2 regions of the Streptomyces sp. P9-A4 genome follow, and region 1 is predicted to be linked to the other one. Evidence: riboswitches for the same ligand, from Rfam matches in the RefSeq annotation. Region 1 holds a riboswitch; the other holds the start of a gene.
The links. Region 1 has a riboswitch for ZMP and ZTP ahead of glyA (serine hydroxymethyltransferase). Riboswitches for the same ligand answer to the same signal wherever they lie in the genome.
Positions count from the first base shown of each region.

Region 2: it holds a riboswitch for ZMP and ZTP, as region 1 does, so the genes downstream of both, V4Y03_RS00660 (bifunctional 5,10-methylenetetrahydrofolate dehydrogenase/5,10-methenyltetrahydrofolate cyclohydrolase) here and glyA (serine hydroxymethyltransferase) in region 1, are expected to answer to the same signal.

Region 1 covers NZ_JAZIFY010000001.1:4,635,088-4,643,573, forward strand. Annotated here, with positions in the region: gene V4Y03_RS21000 (hypothetical protein) at 1-121, shown strand, start outside; gene V4Y03_RS21005 (glutathionylspermidine synthase family protein) at 136-1,320, shown strand; gene rocD (ornithine--oxo-acid transaminase) at 1,336-2,541, opposite strand; ZMP/ZTP riboswitch at 2,667-2,757, shown strand; gene glyA (serine hydroxymethyltransferase) at 2,833-4,098, shown strand; gene trpS (tryptophan--tRNA ligase) at 4,249-5,262, shown strand; gene V4Y03_RS21025 (2'-5' RNA ligase family protein) at 5,364-5,954, shown strand; gene V4Y03_RS21030 (decaprenylphospho-beta-D-erythro-pentofuranosid-2-ulose 2-reductase) at 5,964-6,719, opposite strand; gene V4Y03_RS21035 (FAD-binding oxidoreductase) at 6,728-8,113, opposite strand; gene V4Y03_RS21040 (phosphatase PAP2 family protein) at 8,285-8,486, shown strand, end outside.
Region 2 covers NZ_JAZIFY010000001.1:134,265-142,750, forward strand. Annotated here, with positions in the region: gene V4Y03_RS00645 (DEAD/DEAH box helicase) at 1-2,106, shown strand, start outside; gene V4Y03_RS00650 (SWIM zinc finger family protein) at 2,103-3,533, shown strand; gene V4Y03_RS00655 (hypothetical protein) at 3,591-4,475, opposite strand; gene V4Y03_RS00660 (bifunctional 5,10-methylenetetrahydrofolate dehydrogenase/5,10-methenyltetrahydrofolate cyclohydrolase) at 4,913-5,767, opposite strand; ZMP/ZTP riboswitch at 5,796-5,901, opposite strand; gene V4Y03_RS00665 (GAF domain-containing protein) at 6,126-7,466, shown strand; gene exaC (acetaldehyde dehydrogenase ExaC) at 7,511-8,486, shown strand, end outside.

The DNA.
Region 1 (8,486 bases):
CACCCACGGCTCGTACTACTACGGCGGTTCCGTCCGCGACAAGCGGGTCAGCGGCGGCAGCTTCGACAAGACCGCCGTGGACACCGGCGGCTTCGGCTGCTCCGGTTCCGGCGGCGGCTGAGAGGGGCCAGGCCCATGGAACGGCACACCATCGAACCCCGCCCCGGCTGGCAGGAGACCGTGGAGGAGCAGGGGCTCGTCTACCCGCTGACCCGCCACCCGGACGGTTCGCTCCGCCCGTACTGGGACGAGAGCGCGTACTACTCCTTCACGCTGCCCGAGGTCGAGGCGCTGGAGGAGGTCGTCGAGGAGCTGCACGCGATGTGCCTGGCCGCCGCCGCGCACATCGTCGAGCGCGACCGGTTCGCGGAGCTGGGGATCACCGACCCGAAGCTGGTCTCCCTGGTTGCGGAGTCCTGGCGGCGGCGCGCCGAACTCCCCTCCCTGTACGGGCGGTTCGACCTGCGCTACGACGGTACGGGCCCGGCGAAGATGCTGGAGTACAACGCCGACACCCCCACCTCGCTGGTGGAGGCCGCCAGCCCGCAGTGGTTCTGGATGGAGGAACGATTCCCCGGCGCCGACCAGTGGAACTCCCTCCACGAACGGCTCGTCGACGCCTGGAGGCGCCAGGCTCCGCTGCTGCCCCCCGGCCCCCTGCACTTCGCGCACTCGGACGGCGACGAGCTGGGCGAGGACCTGATGACGGTCGCGTATCTGCGCGAGACCGCCCAGCAGGCCGGGCTCGACACCGAGGCGCTCTCCGTCGAACGGATCGGCTGGGACCGGCTCTCGCGCCGCTTCGTGGACGACCGGCTCCGCTTCATCCGCAGCTGCTTCAAGCTCTACCCGTGGGAGTGGCTGACCACCGACCGCTTCGGCGGGCACGTCCTGGACACCCTCGACAACGGCGGCGGCACCGGTACGACCTGCTGGATCGAGCCCGCCTGGAAGATGCTGCTCTCCAACAAGGCGCTGCTCGCGATCCTGTGGGAGCTGTACCCGGGGCACCCCAACCTGCTGCCCGCCTACCTCGACGGGCCGCGCGAACTCGCCACCACCGTCGGCTGGGTCGCCAAGCCGCTGCTCGGCCGCGAGGGCGCGGGCGTCACCCTGCACGAGGCGGGCACGGAACCGTTCGTACGGGACGGGGAGCCCTGCTGCTACCAGGAGCTGGCCCCGCTGCCGGACTTCGACGGCAACCGGGTGGTACTCGGCGCGTGGGTCGTCGAGGACGAGGCGGCGGGGCTGGGCATCCGGGAGTCGTCGGGCCTGGTCACGGACGAGTACGCCCGCTTCCTCCCGCACGTGATCCTTTAGCCGCCGACCCGACGGTCAGTCCGAGAGCACCCCCCTCAGCTGTTCGAGCCCCCAGTCCAGGTCCTCCTTGCCGATCACCAGGGGTGGTGCCAGCCGGATCGTCGAGCCGTGGGTGTCCTTCACCAGTACCCCCCGCTCCATCAGCTTCTCCGAGATCTGCCGGCCCGTGCCGTGCGACGGGGCGATGTCGACCCCGGCCCACAGCCCGCGTCCGCGCACCGCCTCCACCGCGCCGCCGCCCACCAGGAGGCCCAGCTCCGCGTGGAGGTGTTCGCCCAGCTCCGCCGCCCGCTCCTGGAACTCGCCCGTCCGCAGCATCGCGATCACCTCCAGGGCCACCGCGCAGGCCAGCGGGTTCCCGCCGAACGTCGACCCGTGCTCACCCGGCCGGAACACCCCGAGCACGTCACGGTCGGCGACCACCGCCGACACCGGCACCACCCCGCCGCCCAGCGCCTTCCCCAGGATGTACACGTCCGGCACCACCCCCTCGTGCTCGCACGCGAACGTCCGCCCCGTCCGGCCCAGACCCGACTGGATCTCGTCCGCCATGAACAGCACGTTCCGCCGGCGCGTCAGCTCCCGCACCCCCGCCAGATAGCCCGCCGGCGGCACCAGGACCCCCGCCTCGCCCTGGATCGGTTCGAGCAGCACCGCCACCGTGTTCTCGGTGACCGCCGCCTCCAGGGCCGTCAGGTCCCCGTACGGCACGATCTCGAACCCCGGCGTGTACGGACCGAAGTGGTCCCGTGCCTCGTGGTCCGTGGAGAAGCTGACGATCGTCGTCGTCCGGCCGTGGAAGTTGTTCGCCGCGACCACGATCTTCGCGTGCCCGTCCGGCACGCCCTTCACCTCGTACCCCCACTTCCGGGCGGTCTTCACGGCCGTCTCGACCGCCTCCGCTCCGGTGTTCATCGGCAGCACCGCCTCCTTGCCGCACAGCTCCGCGAGCTGTGTGCAGAAGTCGGCGAAGCGGTCGTGGTGGAAGGCGCGCGAGGTCAGCGTCACCCGTTCCAGCTGGGCCTTCGCCGCGTCGATGAGACGCCGGTTGCCGTGCCCGAAGTTGAGCGCCGAGTAGCCGGCCAGCATGTCGAGATAGCGGCGCCCCTCGACATCGGTCATCCAGGCGCCGTCCGCCGAAGCGACGACGACCGGCAGGGGGTGGTAGTTGTGAGCGCTGTGCGCCTCCGCCGAAGCGATCGCGTCTTGGGTGCTCGACACGGGATCTCCGTTCGTCCTGCGGCTCGCGGGATGGACCCGCCGAAGGGGTGTGGCCCCTGCTTTCTATCGTCGCTCGCGACCCGGGCCGGGAAACCTCGCGCGCGCGGCGCGCCAGCTACTCTGAAAACACGCACGGCGACTGGCGTACGGGGAAGCGACCCCGGGGGAGCCGTGCGCGGCAGACCACACGAGACGCCGCCCGCCTGGGCGTCACGGGACCGACGTCCCGCGTGGCGCCGCGCCTCTCACGCCGTGCGCCCCGGGACCCACCGACGCCCGGAGGACACCGTCGTGAACGCCCCACAGCACCCCGCACTCACCGCAGCCGACCCCGAACTGGCCGCCCTCGTCGGCGCCGAGGAACGGCTCCAGGCCGAGACGCTGCGCCTCATCCCCAGCGAGAACTACGTCTCCGCCGCCGTCCTCGAAGCCTCCGGCACCGTCCTCCAGAACAAGTACAGCGAGGGCTACCCCGGCCGCCGCTACTACGAGGGCCAGCAGATCATCGACCAGGTCGAGACCCTCGCCGTCGAACGCGCCAAGGCCGTCTTCGGCGTCGACCACGCCAACGTCCAGCCGTACTCCGGCTCCCCGGCCAACCTCGCCGTCTACCTCGCCTTCGCCGAGCCCGGCGACACCGTCATGGGCATGGCCCTGCCCATGGGCGGCCACCTCACCCACGGCTGGGGCGTCTCCGCCACCGGCAAGTGGTTCCGGGGCGTCCAGTACGGGGTCCGCCAGGACACCGGTCTCATCGACTTCGACGAGGTCCGCGACCTCGCCCTCAAGGAACGCCCGAAGGTGATCTTCTGCGGTGGCACCGCGCTGCCCCGCACGATCGACTTCGCCGCCTTCGGCGAGATCGCCCGCGAGGCCGGTGCCGTGCTCGTCGCCGACATCGCCCACATCGCCGGGCTGATCGCGGGCGGCGCCCACCCGTCCCCGGTCGGCCACGTGGACGTGATCTCCACGACCACCCACAAGACGCTGCGCGGCCCGCGCGGCGCCATGCTGATGTCCCGCGCGGAGTACGCCAAGGCCCTCGACAAGGCCGTCTTCCCCGGCCTCCAGGGCGGCCCGCACAACCAGACCACCGCCGCCATCGCCGTCGCCCTCCACGAGGCCTCCCAGCCCTCCTTCCGCGACTACGCCCACGCCGTCGTCGCCAACGCCGGGGCGCTCGCCGAGGCGCTCCTCGCGCGCGGCTTCGACCTGGTCTCCGGCGGCACCGACAACCATCTGATCCTGATGGACCTCACGTCCCGGCAGGTCCCCGGCAAGATCGCCGCGAAGGCCCTCGACCGGGCGGGCATCGTCGTCAACTACAACACCGTCCCGTACGACACCCGGAAGCCCTTCGACCCCTCCGGCATCCGCATCGGAACCCCGTCCCTCACCTCCCGCGGTCTCGGCACGGAGCACATGGCAGCGGTCGCCGACTGGATCGACCGCGCCGTGACGGCCGCCGGCACCGGCGACGAGCAGGCCCTCGCCACGGTCCGCGCCGAGGTCACCGGCCTGATGGCCGACTTCCCGGCCCCGGGCCTCCCGGTCTAGCGGAGGGCCGGGCCCCGCGCTCCTGTGGACCGGGAGCGCGGGGCCCGCAGGACGCACCCATGTGTTCCCGGTCTCACTGCGGACCGTCCCCGCGACGCGTGGGGGACGGGCAGTCGGGGATCGGTTCCCGCACCTGAGAGAATGATGTGCATGGCCTCTGACGTTCCCCGCGTGCTCTCCGGAATCCAGCCCACCGCAGGCTCGTTCCACCTCGGCAACTACCTCGGCGCCGTCCGCCAGTGGGTGGCCCTCCAGGAGACCCACGACGCCTTCTACATGGTCGTCGACCTGCACGCGATCACGATCCCGCAGGACCCCGCGGAGCTGCGCGCCAACACCCGGCTCGCCGTCGCCCAGCTGCTCGCCGCCGGTCTCGACCCGGAGCGCTGCACCCTCTTCGTCCAGAGCCACGTCCCCGAGCACGCCCAGCTCGGCTGGGTCATGAACTGCCTCACCGGCTTCGGCGAGGCCTCCCGCATGACCCAGTTCAAGGACAAGTCCGCCAGGCAGGGCGCCGACCGCGCCACCGTCGGCCTCTTCACCTACCCGGTGCTCCAGGTCGCGGACATCCTGCTCTACCAGGCCGACGAGGTCCCGGTCGGCGAGGACCAGCGCCAGCACATCGAGCTGACCCGCGACCTCGCGGAGCGCTTCAACGGCCGCTTCGGCGACACGTTCACGATCCCCTCGCCGTACATCCTCAAGGAGACGGGGAAGATCTACGACCTCCAGGACCCGGCGATCAAGATGAGCAAGTCGGCGTCCACGCCGAAGGGCCTCATCAACCTCCTGGACGACCCGAAGGTCACCGCGAAGAAGGTCAAGAGCGCGGTCACCGACACCGACACGGTGATCCGGTTCGACCCGGAGAACAAGGCGGGCGTCTCCAACCTCCTCGGCATCATGTCCACGCTCACCGGCACGTCCGTCGACGACCTGGTGAAGAGCTACGAGGGCAAGATGTACGGCGCGCTGAAGACGGATCTCGCCGAGGTCATGGTGGACTTCGTCACGCCGTTCCGGACCCGCACCCAGGAATACCTGGACGACCCGGAGACGCTGGACTCGGTTCTGGCCAAGGGAGCGGAGAAGGCCCGCGCGGTCGCCGCCGAGACGCTGGCGCAGACGTACGACCGGATCGGTCTCCTGCCCGCCAAGCACTGAGCGGGCACGAGACCAAGGGCCCTGGCCCAAAGGGTGGTGCAGGCCGCACACTGGCGGCTGCACCACTCGGCACAAGTCGACCGACAACGGAGGAGAACGACGTGGGGACCGTAACGCTCGGCGTTTCGATCGCGGTCCCGGAGCCCTACGGCAGCCTGCTCCAGGAGCGGCGCGCCGGCTTCGGGGACCCGGCCGCCTACGGCATCCCCACGCACGTCACGCTGGTCCCGCCGACCGAGGTCGCGGAGGAGCGGCTGCCGGAGATCGAGGCGCACCTCGCGGGTGTCGCCGCCGACCACCAGCCGTTCCCCGTGCGCCTCAAGGGCACCGGGACCTTCCGGCCGCTCTCGCCGGTCGTCTATGTGAAGGTGCAGGAGGGCGTGCCCCTCTGCACCCGGCTCCAGGACCGCATCCGGGACGAGGCCGGGCCGCTGGTGCGCGAGCTCCAGTTCCCGTACCACCCGCACGTCACCGTGGCGCACGGCATCTCCGAGGAGGGGATGGACCGGGCGTACGAGGAACTCGCCGGTTACGAGGCGGCCTGGACGTGCCGTTCCTTCGCGCTGTACGAGCAGGGCCCGGACGGGGTCTGGCGGAAGCTGTACGACTACGAGTTCGGCAGCGGCCGGCCCATCTCGGCGGTCCCGGCGCAGGGCGGCAGCCCGGTCGACACACCGAGCCCCACGGCGTAGAGCCGTAGGTCACACCGGCAGGCGCCGGAACAGCGGCCTCGGTACGAGTCGTACCGCCGCCATCACCATCCGCAGCGCCCCCGGCACCCACACCGTCTCGGAGCGCCGCCGCAGCCCCAGCTCGATCGCGGTCGCGACCGCCTCCGGGGTCGTCGCGAGCGGCGCCTCGGCGAGCCCGGCCGTCATCTTCGAACGCACGAACCCGGGCCGTACGACCATGACGTGCACCCCGGTCCCGTGCAGCGCGTCCCCGAGGCCCTGGGCGAAGGCGTCGAGGCCCGCCTTCGAGGAGCCGTAGATGAAGTTGGCGCGGCGGGCCCGCTCGCCCGCCACCGAGGACAGCACCACCAGCGAACCGTGCCCCTGCGCCTGGAGCGCGCCCGCGCACACCAGACCCGCCGAGACGGCGCCCGTGTAGTTGGTCTGGGCGACCCGGGCGGCGGCCACCGGGTCGGACTCGTCCCGCGCCTGGTCGCCGAGGACCCCGAAGGCGAGCAGCACCATGTCGATGTCGCCCTCGGTGAAGATCTTCCCGAGCCGCTCCTCGTGCGCCTCGGTGTCGAGCGCGTCGAACGGGACCGTGCGCACCTCCGCGCCCAGTACCCGCAGCGAGTCCGCGGCGGCGGTCAGCGCGGGGGAGGGGCGCCCGGCGAGCCAGACGGTACGGGTACGGCGGGCGATCAGCCGGCGGGCGGTGGCGAGCCCGATCTCCGAGGTGCCGCCGAGGACGAGCAGGGACTGCGGGGCACCGAAGGCGTCCTTCACGGGAACTCCTAGAGGTCGAGACGGCGGGCGAGGTCGGAGGTGAAGACGGACCGGGGGTCGAGGTCGGCGCGGAGCGCCCGGAACGCGTCGAGCCGCGGGTACATCGCGGCCAGCGTCTCCGGCCGCACCCGGGAGTCCTTGGCGAGGTAGACCCGGCCGCCCGCGCCCACCACCTCCTCGTCGAGCGCGTCGAGGAAGGTGCCGAGCCCGGGGAGCCCGGTGGGCAGGTCGAGCGCGAGGGTCCAGCCGGGGAGCGGGAAGGAGAGCCAGCCGGGGTCGCCCGCGCCGAAGCGCTTGAGGACGGCGAGGAACGAGGGGCAGCCGCGGTCCGCGATCCGCCGCACCACCCTCCGCAGGGCCTCCTCCCGCCCGTACGGGACGACGAACTGGTACTGGACGAAGCCCTCGCGGCCGTAGATCCGGTTCCAGTGCGGGATGCCGTCGAGCGGGTGGAAGAAGGCGGACAGCGACTGGACGGCGCCGGTGCTCCGGCGGGGGGCCCTGCGGTACCAGAACTCGTTGAAGAGCCCGACGCTGCCGCGGCCGAGGAGCCCGCCGGGGACGTACGGGGGAGGGGCGGGCAGCCGTCCCGGCCGGAAGGCGAGCGGGGCGCGGCGGGCCCGGTGGCGGCGGGGCAGCGCGTCGTACGGGGTGTGGTCGCCGCGCGTGAGGACCGCGCGGCCGGTGGCGGAGCCCCGGGCGAGCAGGTCGATCCAGGCGACGGAGTAGCGGTACCGGTGGTCGGTGGCCGTCAGCCGGGCCATCAGGTCGTCGAGGTCGCGGGCGCGCTCGGTGTCCACGGACACGTACGAGGTCTCGACGGGCAGCAGTCGCAGGGTGGCGGAGAGGATCACCCCGGTCAGGCCCATGCCACCGGTGGTGGCGTCGAAGAGCGGGGTGCCCGGCAGCACGGTCCGGATCTCCCCGTCGGCGGTGAGGAGTTCGAGCGAGGTGACGTGCCGGCCGAAGGAACCGGAGAGGTGGTGGTTCTTGCCGTGGATGTCGGCGCCGATCGCCCCGCCGACGGTGACGTAGCGGGTGCCGGGGGTGACGGGCACGAACCAGCCGCGCGGCAGCAGCGCCGTCATCAGCCGGTGCAGGCTGACGCCCGCCTCGCAGACGACCAGGCCGGCGGTGGTGTCGACGGCCAGGACGCGGTCCAGTCCGGTCATGTCGAGGACGGTGCCGCCGGCGTTCTGGGCGGCGTCGCCGTAGGCGCGGCCCAGGCCGCGGGCGATCGTGCCGCGGGCCGGGTCGGCGCGGAGGGCGTCCACGGCAGCGACGACCTCGGCGTGGCCGCGGGGCCGGTGCACGCGCGCGAGGGTCGGGGCAGTGCGTCCCCAGCCGGTGATCGCTTCGCAGTCCTCGTCCAGGACGCGGGTGTCGACAGCCATGAGGGTGACCGTATAGCCGCCTCTGTCGCTTATGCCGGTATTGCATGGCGGTTCGTCGAAATGGGTGATTAAAGGAGTGTCAGGAAAGAGTGCCCGTGCCCTCGGCCGCGCCCCGCGTCACAGTCGCCCTGACCGAGCCGGACGACGAGGCCCGACAGAGGACGAACACGGATGCGCGACGCACGACCGACCGTGACGGGGCGGCCCGACGACACGGGTGAGGGGCGGACAGGGCGGCCCGACGCCGGGCCGGGGCCCGACGCCGCCCGCTCGGCCGCCCCCGCGCCCCCCTGGGCCCTCGCCGAGCGGCGCGTCCTGCGTGCTCTGCGGGGCTGCGGGCGCCGCCCCCCTGTCGCCGCGCTCGCCCGGGGGC
Region 2 (8,486 bases), 4.5 Mb from region 1:
CGCGCCTGGTCGCCGCTGGCACCGCTCCTGTCCGCGGCCGTACCCGACACCGTCGAACTCGCCGACGAGGAGGTCGCGGAACTGCTCGGCCGGGCGGGCCCCGCGCTCGCGGCGGCCGGCGTCCAGGTGCACTGGCCGCGCGAACTCGCGGACCGGCTGACCGCGAGCGCGGTGATCGGCCCGGTGGACGGCGAGACGCACGGCGCGGGCCCCGGCGACGGTTCGGGCACGGGCGAACGCTCGGACGCGGGCGCAGGCTCGGACACCGACGACGGTTTCGGCGACGGCACGGGGAACGGGAACGGCTTCTCCGCCGGTTCCTCCTCCGCCGCCCTCCCCTCCTTCCTCTCCGCCGACGCCCTGCTCGGCTTCAACTGGCGTTTCGCCGTGGGTGAGCACGAGTTGACCCGGGCCGAGCTGGACCGGCTCGCGGAGGCCGGACGGCCTCTCGTGCGGCTCCGTGACCGCTGGGTGCTCGTCGACCCCGCCGAGGTGCGCCGGGCCCGCTCGCAGCAGGACCGGAAACTCACCCCGGTGGACGCCCTCTCGGCCGTCCTCACCGGCACCACCGAGATCGACGGAAAGCCCGTCGAGGTGGCGGCGACCGGCTGGCTCGAGCGGCTGCGGGAGCGGCTCGCCGAGCCGGAGGGCGGCAGGACCGAGGTCGCCCAGCCCCCGGCGCTCGCCGCGACGCTGCGCGACTACCAGCTGCGCGGACTCGACTGGCTGCACCGGATGACCTCCCTCGGCCTCGGGGGCTGCCTCGCAGACGACATGGGGCTCGGCAAGACCATCACCGTGATCGCCCTGCATCTGCACCGGCAGTCCGATCCGGCCACCGCCGGGCCCACCCTGGTCGTCTGCCCGACCTCCCTCATGGGCAACTGGCAGCGCGAGATCGAGAAGTTCGCGCCCGGCACCCCGGTACGCCGATTCCACGGCGCCTCCCGCACTCCGGAGGACCTCGCCGACGAGGGCTTCGTCCTGACGACGTACGGCACCATGCGGCTCGACGCCGCACGGCTCGCCGCGCGGACCTGGGGGCTCGTCGTCGCGGACGAGGCCCAGCACGTCAAGAACCCGTACTCGGCGACGGCACGCCAGCTGCGGACCATCGGGGCACGCGCACGCGTGGCGCTGTCCGGCACACCGGTCGAGAACAACCTCTCCGAGCTGTGGGCGATCCTCGACTGGACCACACCGGGGCTGCTCGGTGGTCTGGGCGCGTTCCGGACCCGGTTCGCCTCCGCCGTGGAGGGCGGCACGGACCCGGCCGCGGCCGGGCGACTCGCCACGCTCGTCCGCCCGTTCCTGCTGCGCCGCCGCAAGTCGGACCCCGGCATCGCACCCGAGCTGCCACCGAAGACGGAGACCGACAGGGCGGTCTCGCTCACTCCGGAACAGGCCGGCCTGTACGAGGCGGTCGTACGGGAGACCCTGGCGGCGATCGCCGAGGCCGACGGCATGGCGCGCCGTGGCCTCGTCGTGAAGCTGCTGACCGGTCTCAAGCAGATCTGCAACCACCCCGCCCAGTACCTCAAGGAGGACAGCCCGAGGATCGAGGGCCGTTCGGGCAAGCTCGAACTGCTCGACGAACTCCTCGACACGATCCTCGCCGAAGGCGCGTGCACCCTGGTCTTCACCCAGTACGTGGGGATGGCCCGGCTGCTGGAAACGCATCTCGCGGCGCGGGGCGTACGGACGCAGTTCCTGCACGGCGGGACCCCGGTGGCCCAGCGGGAGGCGATGGTCGCCCGCTTCCAGAACGGCGAGGTGCCGGTCTTCCTGCTCTCCCTGAAGGCGGCGGGCACGGGCCTCAACCTCACGCGCGCCGAGCACGTGGTGCACTACGACCGCTGGTGGAACCCGGCCGTCGAGGCCCAGGCCACCGACCGCGCGTACCGGATCGGGCAGGACCGGCCGGTGCAGGTCCACCGGCTGATCGCCGAAGGGACGATCGAGGACCGGATCGCGACCATGCTCGACCGCAAACGGGAGCTGGCGGACACCGTCCTCGGGACGGGCGGGGACACCCCGCCGGAGCTGACCGAACTGACCGACGCCGAACTGGCGGAGCTCGTACGACTGCGGGGGGACGGACGATGAGCGGGTACGGACACGAGGGCGACGAGCGGACGTTCGCGGCGCTGCCGCCCGCGCGGGGCGCCGCCTTCGCCAGGACCTGGTGGGGCCTGGCCTGGCTCAAGGCCCTGGAGGACACCGCGCTCGACGGCCAGCAGCTCAAGGCTGGACGGCGGCACGCGCGCGCGGGAGCGGTGGGCGCGGTGTCGGTCCGGCCCGGCCGGATCACCGCGGTGGTCAAGGACCGTGACGGCACGGCGTACCGCAGCGACGTGCTGGTACGGGAGTTCTCGGAAGAGGAGTGGGATCGGCTCCTCGACCTGGCCGTGGACAGCGCGGGGCACATCGCGGCGCTCCTCGACCGGGAGATGCCGCCGCACCTCGTGGAGGACGCGTCCGGGGTCGGACTCGACCTGCTGCCGGGGATCGGTGACCTGGACCCGCAATGTGGCTGCGAGGCGTGGGACCACTGTCGGCACACCACCGCGCTCTCCTACCAGGTGGCGCGCCTGCTCGACGAGGACCCCTTCGTCCTGCTGCTGGTACGGGGACGCGGCGAGCGCACGCTGCTCGAGGAGCTACAGGCGCGCAGCACCTCGCGTGCGGTGCGGGGCGCGCGTGGCGGAGACGGGGCGGACGGGGGCGACGACACGCCGGGGGCCGACGCTTCCGAGGGTGTCGGTGGCATGCCCGGTGTGTCGGCCGAGGAGGCCTACGCAGCCGGGTTCCTGCTGCCGCCGCTGCCCGCGCCGCCGGTCGCGGCGGGCTCGCCCGGCCGCTCGCCGTCGCTGGACACCGAGACGGATCCCGAGCCGGGGGTCGATCCGACGGCGCTGGAGTTCCTGGCGACGGACGCGGCGGCCCGCGCGCACCGGTTGCTCGGGGAGCTGCTGGGGGGCGAGGCGCTCGGGCCTGTCGTGCCGGGGCCTGAGGGGGTGCCTCCGACGACGGCAGCGACGACGGCAGTTCTGCCGGGCGGGGTACCGCCCCTGACGGTTGCTCAGGACGCGGTGCGGCTCGCGGCCGACTCCCCCGTGCCGTGGATCACGACCCGGCTGGCCTCCGGTTCGGGGCGGTCGCGGACGGACCTGGACCTGGCCACGCGCGCGTGGCGGTTCGGTGGCGCCGCCGCCCTCGCCGTGCTGGAGGAGGAGTGGGCGCCGGACGCGGACGCGCTGGCGCGGGCCGGGGCCCGGCTCGCGGAGGCCTGGGAGGACGGCGACCGGCCCGCGCTGCGGCGGGCGGGCGGCGCGCGGTGGACGGTGGTGGGTGCGGAGGCGCAGCTGCGGTTCGGCGAGGACGGGCGCTGGTGGCCCTACCTCAAGTCGGGTGCGCGCTGGTCGCCCGCGGGGCCGCCGGACCGTGACCCGGCGACGGCCCTGGCGACGGCGTTCGCGGCCGGTGCGCCTGGAGCGGGTGCGGGTGCGGGTCCGGCTGGAGCCGCTGGGTGACGGGAATCGGTGCCGGTCGGGCCGGTGTTACGGGTGCCCGTGCCGGTCGAGCCGGCGCTACTGGAGCCGTCGGCTGAGAGTGCCCCCGGAGGGCGCGGCCAGGCTGCACGCGACGCTCTCGGAGCCGAGGAGATAGCTCGTACGGAACGGGTACTGGACGAAGGTGGTCCAGCGGGTGCCGAGCGGCTGGCGTGCGGCCTTGCGGCGGAGCGGTTCGCGGCACAGCAGGGTCGCGGCTTCCCGGACGGCCAGGTCGCTCGCGAAGCGGCCGGTCAGACGGGGCCGGGCGACGAGTTCGGCGTTGTGCGGCGTGTCGCAGGCACGGCGGAGGGCCCTACCCGGCGCGGCGCGGTCGATGTCGAAGCAGTCGCCGACGCGCAGGGCCTCGAAGGAGACGATCCGGCCCACTCGGCGGTCCCCGGTCGGGTGCGACGAAGGGCTCGGCGTGTGTCCGGGTGAGTGGTTCGTGGCGCGGGAGGGGGTCGGTGACGCACTCCCGCCGGTACGGGCAGGCCGGTCCGAGGGCCCGGAACCGCTCGGCGTACCGCTCGGGGGCAAGCCGGGCGGGGTCGGCCCGGACGGCGGCGTGTCGGAGGTCGGCGTGTCGGACGTCCGGGTGCCGGTGGCCGACGCGCCGTCGGTCCGCCCGCCGTCCGTACGCGCATCGGCGGTCGGGGTCACGGCGGACCGGCCGTCGTCGGTGACGACGGGCGGATCGCCGCCCTGCCGTCCTTCGGCGGTCAGCTGCTGCCCGGCCCCGCCCCTGGCGGCCAGGAAGGCCGTCGCCACGAGGGTGGCCACGAGCAGCGGGACGAGCGGTACGCCGAAGCGCCGGGCGCGCCGCGCGGCGGGTCCGGGCCGGGGCGCGCCGAGCCGGACGATCCGGGGCGACCACCCGGACTCGGAACCGGTGGGTCGCGGTGTGCCGGGGGCGGGTGTCACGGGCCGGGGCGTCCCGGACGGGGGTGCGGCGGGCCCGCGTATGGCGGTGCGAGCGTCGGGACCCGTGCCGGGCTCCGCGCCCCCGTCGAACGGGCCGACCGACCCGGGCGCGCCGAACGGATCCGACGCACCGAACGAGTCCGACGTGCCGAACGGATCCGACGCGCCGACCGGGTCAGGCACACCGACTTCTTCGGCCGCGCCACCTGGTGTGCGCGGGCCGTCCGGTGGGGGCGCGGTGGCCGATCCGGGCGCGTCCGGCTCTCGGTCCGGCGGCGGGGCGGCGGTCGACGGGTGTGGCACGCGGTCCAGGGTCGCCCGTCGGCGGCCGCACGGCCACCCCTTTTCGGACCCCGGGCCCTGCCCGTACAGAACCGTGACAATCGCCGACCGCGCCCCCGCCCGCCACGGCCACGACCGCCCCGTCATCAGTCGTCCTACAGACCGAGCTGGCGCTCCGCGCCCTCGACCGTCTGGGCGAGGAGCACGGCGATGGTCATGGGGCCGACTCCACCGGGCACCGGGGTGATGAGGGAGGCGCGCTCGGCGGCCGAGGCGAAGTCGACGTCACCGATGTTGCCCGGGTTGTAGCCGGCGTCGATGACGACGGCGCCCGGCTTGATGTCCGAGCCCTGGATGAAGTTCGGCTTGCCGACGGCGGCGACGAGGATGTCGGCCTCGCGGACGACGGAGGAGAGGTCTTCGGTTCGGGAGTGGCAGTAGGTGACGGTGGCGTCGCGGCCGAGGAGGAGCAGGCCGGCCGGCTTGCCGAGGATCGCGCTGCGTCCGACGACGACGGCACGCTTGCCGCGCGGGTCGACCTCGTACGCGTCGAGAAGCCGCATGATGCCGCCGGGCGTGCAGGAGACGAAGCCGGGCAGGCCGAAGCCCATGGCGGCGAAGGACGCCATGGTGACGCCGTCGACGTCCTTCTCGGGGGCGATGGCCTCGAAGGCGGCGCGCTCGTCGATGTGCGGGCCGACGGGGTGCTGGAGGAGGATGCCGTGGACGTCGGGGTCCGCGGAGAGCGCGGTGATCGCGGCGACGAGCTCCTCGGTCGTCGTGGCGGCCGGCAGTTCGACGTGCTTGGAACGGATTCCGGCCTTCGCGCAGCGGTTCTGCTTCATCTTCACGTACGTCACGGAGGCCGGGTCCGCGCCGACCAGGACCGTCGCGAGACACGGGGTGACGCCGGTGCGGCGGGTGATCTCGGCGGCGCGGGCGGCGGTCTCCTCGACCGTGCGGCGGGCGAGGGCCGTACCGTCCATGAGGGTGGCGGTGCTGGTGGACATGGCAACTCCTGGGCGTCGTCTCTGACCGGTGGTTCGCCCAGGCGCACGGCATCGGGACGGTCGCGCGTCCGCGCGCTCCCGTCGGACCGCTCCCCGGTGGTGATCCACCTCAAGCGCCAGTCACGGCCCGAGCCCCACTCTACGTGAGCGGCCGGGGGCGGGTCCCTGACAGGGTGGGCACGCGCGGGCGTCCGGGAGCTTGTCGCCGGCCCGCCCGCGCCTCACGATGAGCGCGAGGGGCCGGGACCGGCAGGACCCGTCGGGACGGGCCGGGACCGGAGCGGCACGCGAAGGGACGGGCCCGGCGGAATCGTGCGGCGCCGGGCCGCGAAGGAACGACCTCGACGAGGAGGCCGAGTTGAGCGATACGTGGGTGGCGGGACAGGCGCGCACGGCGCCCGGAACGGCCCCGGGGCCGGGGACCGGTGACGCTGGTGTCGGCAGTACCTCCGGTGTCGCCGATGACCCCGCTGGCCCCGGCACCGGCACCGGCCCCGGTTCCGGCCCCCTCCCCGTCCGACCGCTCGTCGCCGCCTCGTGGCGGCGCTCCGCACGCGCGCGCGTGAACCAGGACGGGGCGGCGCGGGTCGAACTGGCGGAGGACGAGCTCGCCGCGTACCGGGACGGCCATCCGCTGGCGGCGGCGATGCCGGTGATCCGCGAGCTGATGGGGGCGTACGCGACGGACGGGGAGCATCTCCTCGCGGTCTGCGACGCCGCCGGGCGGATGCTGTGGGTCGAAGGCCACCCCACGACCCTCCGCAAGGCGCGCGGGATGAACTTCGTGGCAGGCGCCCGCTGGTCGGAGGCGGCGGCGGGGACGAACGCCCCGGGAACGGCCCTCGCCGTCGACCGGCCGGTGCAGGTCGTCGCCGCCGAGCACTTCCGGCACCCGGTACGCGCGTGGACCTGCGCCGCCGCTCCGGTGCACGACCCGCGCAGCGGCCGGGTGCTCGGCGCGGTCGACATCACGGGCGGCAGCCGGCTCGCGCACCCGCACAGCCTCGGGTTCGTCCAGGCGGTGGCGCGGGCGGCGGAGTCCCAGTTGGCGCTGCTCGGGCCCGCGCCCGAGCCGGGGCGGCTCCGGCTGTCGGCGCTCGGCCGGGACGAGGCGGTGCTCTCGGTGGGCGGCCGGCGGGTGCGGCTGAGCCGGCGGCACAGCGAGATCCTGGTGGTCCTCGCGCACCGCCCGGAGGGGGTGGGCGGCGAGGAACTCCTCACGCTGCTGTACGAGGACGCGTCGGTGACTCCGGTGACGCTGCGGGCGGAACTGTCCCGGCTCCGTGCCCTGCTCGGTCCCGACGTCCTGCGTTCGCGCCCGTACCGGCTTGCCGGTGCGGTGGACGCCGACTTCGCGACGGTCGACCGGCGTCTCGCCTCGGGGGCCGTGGCGGCTGCCGCCGGGGACTACGCGGGCCCGCTGCTCCCGGCCTCCCTCGCCCCGGGTGTGGTACGGCTCCGGGAGCGGCTCGCGGACCGGCTGCGGGCCGCGCTGGTGGACCGGGGTGATCCGGGGCTGCTCGCCGACTGGGCGTACAGCACGTGGGGCGAGGACGACGTGACGGTCTGGCGGGCGCTGTGCGCGGCCGTACCGGCGGCCCAGCTCCCGCCCGTACGGGCTCGGCTGGATTCCCTGGAGGCCGAACTGTCAGCCGGTGCAACCCTCTTGCAACCTCCGGGTCCGCACACTCGCGGGTGAGCGCCGGCCCGGGACGGCCGGCCCGTCCCAGGGAGGCCATGCCCATGACCCGTTACGCCGCACCCGGTGCCGAAGGCGCGCTCATGTCGTACGAGGCCCGGTACGACCACTGGATCGGTGGCGCGTACGTCGCCCCGGCGCGTGGCGGCTACTTCGAGAACCCCAGCCCGGTCGACGGCCGTCCGTTTACGGAGGTCGCGCGCGGCACCGCCGAGGACGTGGAACGCGCCCTGGACGCGGCGCACGCGGCGGCCCCGGCGTGGGGGCGGACGTCGCCGGCCGAGCGGGCGGGCGTCCTGCTGCGGATCGCGGACCGGATGGAGGCCAACCTTGAGGCCCTGGCCGTCGCGGAGACCTGGGACAACGGCAAGCCCGTACGGGAGACCCTGGCCGCCGACATCCCGCTCGCGATCGACCACTTCCGGTACTTCGCGGGGGCGCTGCGGGCCCAGGAGGGTGCGCTGAGCGAGATCGACGACGACACCGTCGCGTACCACTTCCATGAGCCGCTGGGGGTCGTCGCGCAGATCATCCCGTGGAACTTCCCGATCCTGATGGCGGTCTGGAAGCTGGCCCCGGCGCTCGCGGCGGGCAACGCGGTGATCCTCAAGCCCGCCGAACAGACCCCGGTCTCCGTGCACTTCTGGCTGAGCCTGGTCGCCGATCTGCTGCCGCCGGGCGTCCTCAACATCGTCAACGGCTTCGGCGAGGAGGCCGGGAAGCCGCTCGCGTCCTCGCCGCGCGTCGCGAAGATCGCCTTCACGGGCGAGACGTCGACCGGGCGGCTGATCATGGGGTACGCCGCCGAGAACCTGAAGCCGGTGACGCTGGAACTCGGCGGGAAGTCGCCGAACATCTTCTTCGACGACGTGTGGGCGGCGGACGACGACTTCCGCGACAAGGCGCTGGAGGGCTTCACGATGTTCGCCCTCAACCAGGGCGAGGTCTGCACCTGCCCCTCACGGGCGCTCGTCCAGCGGGGCCACTACGGCGAGTTCCTGGAGGCGGCGGTCGCCCGTA